Regions from separate parts of the Teredinibacter sp. KSP-S5-2 genome, predicted to be linked through region 1. Evidence: predicted binding sites of a transcription regulator. Region 1 holds the regulator's gene; the other holds the start of a gene.

What was found. Region 1 encodes sigma-54, which starts transcription at its own class of promoters, with help from an activator protein. Its sites were predicted from a motif close to TGGCACANNNNTTGCNNT; they were not measured.
Region 2: the regulator sigma-54 is predicted to act here: its motif matches at 1,929-1,946, upstream of flgB (flagellar basal body rod protein FlgB).

What each region holds. Positions count from the first base shown of each region.
Region 1 is NZ_CP120416.1:27,657-30,820, forward strand. Features, by position in the region: gene rapZ (RNase adapter RapZ) at 1-236, opposite strand, end outside; gene ptsN (PTS IIA-like nitrogen regulatory protein PtsN) at 254-784, opposite strand; gene P5V12_RS00130 (RNA polymerase factor sigma-54) at 854-2,344, opposite strand; gene lptB (LPS export ABC transporter ATP-binding protein) at 2,504-3,164, opposite strand, start outside.
Region 2 is NZ_CP120416.1:3,122,519-3,125,682, forward strand. Features, by position in the region: gene P5V12_RS13430 (flagellar hook-basal body complex protein) at 1-227, opposite strand, end outside; gene P5V12_RS13435 (flagellar hook assembly protein FlgD) at 292-1,005, opposite strand; gene flgC (flagellar basal body rod protein FlgC) at 1,042-1,482, opposite strand; gene flgB (flagellar basal body rod protein FlgB) at 1,482-1,886, opposite strand; gene P5V12_RS13450 (protein-glutamate O-methyltransferase CheR) at 2,163-3,014, opposite strand; gene P5V12_RS13455 (chemotaxis protein CheV) at 3,056-3,164, opposite strand, start outside.

The sequences.
Region 1 (3,164 bases):
GTTAGGGAACGGATAATATCCGGTACCTTACTTAAATCACTATGGAAATTACGGGCATCAATGCCAACGGCAATTTTCTGTTCGCTTTGCTTATTAGCGGATTGAATATGCGCGATTAAGGCGGGTAATAGATCAGCGGGAAGATTATCTATGCAGGTGAAACCTTCGTCTTCTAGAAGGTGTAAGGCTGAGGTTTTGCCCGACCCTGATCTGCCACTGATAATAACTAAACGCATATTGCCACCTTGTTTTATTAATGGCTGGTTTGTTGAGTGATGAGCTGAAATAGCTGCTCGTCGCTGGATGCTTCGCGAAGGTGTTTTACCAGTTCCGCTTTTTGCATGGCTTCGGCGACGTTTGCCAGGGTTTCCAGGTGCTCTGCTTCAGCATTTTCCGGCACCAACATGGCGAACAGTAAATCGACAGGTCGACTGTCTGCGGAATCGAAATCGATGGGGTCGTCCAGTGTGATACAAGCTCCCAGTGTTTCGCCTCCGGTATTACAGCGGCAATGCGGAATGGCAATGCCTTCACCGATACCCGTTGAACCTAATTTTTCCCGTTCAACCAGATTGGTAAATAGTTCGTCGGCGTCTATCCCTTCGCAATACTGTGCAAAAAGGTACGAAAGCTGCTCAAGGAGCTTCTTTTTACTGGTGGAATTCCATTTGGCCCGTGTTCGATCCTGAGTGAGAATTGATTTTATTTGCATGACTTTCGGATACTTACTTTTAAACCATTCATAACCAAAAAAACCAAAAGCATGGGTACCGCTTTTGGTCATTTATAACCTAACTATTTTACCAGTATTTGATACTGGCTTCAGGGGTGCCAACCCTAACATTATTGGCGTTTACACTAAACGTTTACGCTCATTGGACGGGGGAATACCCAGTGATTCACGGTATTTCGCAATCGTCCTTCGTGCAACCTTGATACCTTGTTCTGCAAGGAGTGCTGTAATTTTAGAATCACTGAGCGGCTTTTTCGCGTTTTCTGCCGCAACCAGTTTTTTAATTATGGCTCGAATTGCTGTCGATGAGCACTCTCCGCCACTGTCTGTAGCAACATGGCTGGAGAAAAAGTATTTCAGTTCAAAAATCCCCTGTGGGGTATGCATATATTTCTGCGTGGTAACACGCGAAATGGTGGATTCATGCATTTCCACTTCTTCTGCCACATCATGTAAGACCATCGGTCGCATGGCTTCCGGTCCATGATCGAGAAACCCCTGTTGTTTTTCAACAATGCATGTCGCGACCTTTAATAAGGTTTCATTGCGGCTTTGCAGGCTTTTCAAAAACCAGCGGGCTTCCTGTAGGTTATCCCGAAGAAAGGTGTTGTCACTGCTGGAGTCGGCGCGCTTAACCAGAGAAGCATAGTCCTGATTAATGCGTATTTTAGGGGCTATCTCCGGATTGAGTTGTACCTGCCAGCGGTTGTTTTCCTTTTGTACGAAAACATCTGGTACTACGTATTCTGCGGTCTCAGTACTGATGGCATCGCCGGGTCTGGGATTAAGGCTCTGAATCAGGGCAATGGCTTTTTGCAGCTGCGGCTCTTTTACTTTGAGCCTGCGCATGAGTTGTTTGAAGTCTCTGCTACCTAGCAACTCCAAATACTGGTTTACGATACTTTTCGCGGTGGCCAGCTCTTCTGTTTCCGGTGCTAAATGGGAAAGCTGAATCATCAGGCATTCACGAATGTCCTGGCTGGCTACCCCAACCGGATCGAACTGTTGGACGCGATGCAGGACGGCAATGACTTCGTCCATTTCCAACTCTTCGTGATGCTTTACTATGCCCTCGAATATTTCGTCCGCGGTTTGGCTGAGCATTCCCGAGGGTTCGACGGCATCAATAATAACTTCGGCGATCTCCCGATCCAGATCGGACATGGGAGTCAAGTTAAGTTGCCAGTGGAGGTGATCCTGCAGGGTTTCTGTCACCGCCCGCCGTGATTCAAAGTCGAAATCCTCGTTGTCTGGTTTTGAAAGACCCGAACCGGAAGGTGCAGATTGATAAACATCATCCCAGCTGGTGTCGACGGCAAGATCATTTGGAATGTCCTCGCTCCATTCGCTGTCGGTTGCTGAGGAATCGTCGTAGTTGTCCCGTTCTGAGGTTTCTTGCTCGTTGGACTTGCTTTCTGATTGATCTTTACTGGTGTCTTGAGAGGCTTCTCCACTGTCTTCCTGGGTTTCCAGCATCGGGTTGCTGTCTAACGCTTCCTGAATTTCAGCCTGGAGATCGAGTGTGGAAAGCTGGAGAAGACGAATGGCCTGCTGTAGCTGAGGAGTCATCGTCAGCTGCTGACCCATTTTTAACTGCAGGGTTTGCTTCATAGTCTGCTAAATCTTTGAGATTACTCGAATTTTTTACCAGTAGATTTCAAAAGTTTAGTCGCGACTAGAGCGACAAGCAATGGCTTTTTTGCTTTTTCGAAGCAAAGTTTGTGCCGCGCCAAGAGCTAAGAGGGTAGGTGGATGAGTTTTTGTTGCAAGTTAAAGCGTAAAGTGCTGACCAAGGTATACTTCGCGAACTTTTTTGTTGTTCAGTACTTCGCCCGCATCGCCTTCAGCAATGATATGCCCTTCCGATACAATATAGGCCTTTTCGCAGATATCGAGAGTTTCCCGAACGTTGTGATCAGTGATTAATACCCCGATTCCCCGGTCTCGCAGCTGTTTTATGATGTCCTTAATGTCGCTCACAGAAATAGGGTCGACACCGGCAAAGGGTTCGTCCAGCAAGATAAACTGGGGTTCAGCTGCCAAAGCGCGAGCGATCTCAACGCGTCGTCGTTCACCCCCGGATAACGCCATGCCCAAGCTGTCTTTGATATGGGTAATATGAAATTCTTCGAGCAGGTTCTGCAGGGCTTGGTTTCTGTCTCCCCGCCGTAAATCGTCACGAGTTTCCAATATCGCCATGATATTGTCGGAAACTGTCATTTTTCGGAACACCGATGCTTCCTGCGGAAGATAGCCCAGTCCTGCTTTGGCTCGACCGTGCATTGGCAAATGGGTGACGTCTTTGCCGTCAATAAATACATTACCTCGCTCGGGTTTGACGATGCCGGCAATCATATAAAAGCACGTTGTTTTACCCGCCCCGTTGGGGCCTAGCAAACCAACAACCTGACCGTCATTCACGCTCATGGAA
Region 2 (3,164 bases), 1.9 Mb from region 1:
GTAAAGGTCACATTCCCCTGCGAAAAGTTTTGTGCAATATCTTGAATCTGCACCCCACTCCCGGCAATGGTTGTTCCTGCCCCGAGAACAGAAATGGCATAAACATCACCAAATTCAACACGAGATCCTTTGAAGCCTGTGGTTGACGCGTTGGCAATATTATTACCTGTCACAGACAACTCAGTGGAAGCGGCGCGAATACCACTTAACGCTGTATCAAAAGGCATGGTCTTCTCCTACTACATCAAAACTTTTCTACACATTCAAAGTGCTACAACCTACTTTGAAATATTACTCATTAAATTGTTTAACATCCGACAAGCTAACCGGACCAACACCCGCAAGGTTCAAGGTAAGCTGTCCATCTGCTCCGACAGTCACACTATTCACGTTGGCGCTTAACGCTGTTTGCAATTGTTTTGGCTTACTGTCGATGGATGCGGTAATTTCAAACTTATAGATACCAGGTCCAACACCGTTTTCGTGGCTGCTTGTCCAATCTAATAAGTCGCCATTCACTTCGGCATTTAAACCATCCCAGCGCATAACCAGTTCACCGGCGGGTTGTTCTCCCAGAGAAATCTGATCAACCAACTCGCCACTGTCGGTGTAAATATTTACTCTGACCTCACCGGTGCTTGCCGGTATATCCACACTGGCACTGATTAAACCGCCGCTAACCAACATAGTTTGTTCCGATGGCACTGACACCGAACGTCCAACGAGTGTCGACGCCTGCAGTGCCTGGTTGGCAACAAATGAATTAGCGAATTGATCAAAGCTGTTATTTAAACTGTCCAGACTTTCAACCGAGCTAAACTGGGCAAGCTGTGAAATAAATTCTGTATTGTCTTGTGGACTGAGCGGATCCTGATTTTCCAACTGCGTGATCATCAGTTGCAAAAAGGCTTTTTGCCCCAGTTCATCCGAACCCGCCTTTTCGTCATTCTTTTTAATGGCGTAGTCCGAGAACACATTGTTCGAGGCTGCAGAAACTTCTGTCATGATTTAATCCTCACAATCACTACACACCACAACTGATTATTGACCAAGTTGAAGAACACGTTGCATCATGGTTTTTGCCGAGTTCATTACTTCAACATTAATTTGAAATGAACGTGATGCCGAAATCATGTTCGCCATTTCTTCAACCACATTCACATTTGGGTAATACACATAGCCCTCTTCATTTGCCATCGGATGATGAGGTTCATAGCGTTGTTGTAAAGGTGCATCGCTTTCAACAATACCGGCAACAGCAACGCCAGCACTGGCATCTTCATTCAGGGCATTGGTACCATCATTCGCTTTCATCATGCTGGCGTGAACGGCAGAAAAAACCGGATGTCGTCCACGGTATGTTTGACCTGAACTGGAGCTGGCTGTCTCAGCGTTGGCGATGTTACTGGCGGTAGTATTTAACCGAACGCTTTGTGCGTTCATGCCTGAGCCGGCGATATCAAAAATAGTATTTAAGCTCATTACTCACCTCGAATCGCTTTGGTAAGGCCTTTAAACTTACTGTTTAAAAACGTAAAAGTGGCTTGGAATTCCAAATTGTTTTTCATGAATTCAGCATGCTCAACCTGCTCATCCACAGTATTGCCATCAATTGAAGGCTGGCCGGGGATGCGGTATAAGGTTTCCGCTTCACCCGCTTGCATACTCGACTGATTGATATGGCCTTTCACTGTTGATTTCATACTTAGGGAGGATGTTGATGTTCCCATTTGCGCTTTCAGTGCTGCCTGGAAATCAATGTCTTTCGCTTGATAGTTAGGCGTATCGGCATTGGCTATGTTTCCGGCCAGCAGGCTCGCCCGTTGCGTGCGCAACTGCAACGCCGCTTGGTGAACCCCTAATGCTTTGTCAAAGCTAATACCCATCACACACTCTCAATCATGAATTAAATTTACTTACACAAAGACATTGCAACGACTGTGCCAAAGAAATATGTGATTGATTTTATTAGGTTTTTTATTTTTCCAGGCAATACAGTCAGAGTAAGCGGCAATCTATTTCCGCTGCCGTCACGAGCACAATTTCCCTCGACAAAAGCTCTGATAAACAGGCAATAGAAAGCAAATAAAAGAATGGAACCACAGGGGGAAAATGGCACTCACACCAGAAACAAATGATCATGCCACGAATATTAGACTGGTTTATTTAGCGCGATATAACACACCGGGATTGCAGTTCACGACTTCAAATAAGTCTGCCGCACCAGCCAGAGATTCTGACGCGCCAAGGTATAACACACCTTTAGGTTTCAGGGCGGCGTGCATTCTGGTTAAGATGTTTTTCTTTAATTCACCGGAGAAGTAAATAAGCACATTTCGACAAAAAATAATGTCGAATTTCCCCAGTAGCCCGTAGCTATCCTGCAGATTTAATTGACGAAAAGTAACACATCGTTTTATTTCAGGTTTAACTTCCCAGGTTTCATTTCCATGAGGGGTAAAGAAGGTTTTCAATCGTTGTTCAGACAAGCCCCGACCGATAGAAAGCCGGTCATAAATCCCTTGTTTGGCCTGATCTAACACATTACTGGATAAGTCTGTTGCAACGATTTCGGCTGAGATTCGCGCCCCACCCAATGCGCTTCGACGGTACTCATCAACGACCATACTGAGTGAATATGGCTCCTGCCCACTTGAACACGCTGCCGACCAGATACGCATTTTGCCCATTGCGTTGACTTTAGCAAACTCGGGTAACAACTTGTGCCTAAGATGCTCATAGGGGTAGGAATCGCGAAACCAAAAGGTTTCGTTGGTCGTCATCGCGTTGATGACTTTTTGCCTGAGGTCGCGCTGCGATGGCTGTTTTATCAGCCGAGTAAGGTCAACTAAAGAGTTACAGTTATTTTCAGAAAGTATTCTGCGAATTCTTGTCGCAACCAGATATTGTTTATTGTCCGCCAGATCTATACCGGCTATTTCTTGTAGGTAATCGCGAAATTCCTGAAATTCGCCGGACCCCAAGGTTACGCTCTCTGCTTTATGTCGAATCACTCGATTTATTCCAAAAACCTGCTTTATGCTTTTGTTTGTCTTTATTCTACGTAACCAACCAGCTCTTTCATTCGGTCGTTCACGCGCTTGGCCAGTTCATCTGGATGGAACTTGGCAAGGAAATCATTTGCCCCGACTTTTTTAACCATG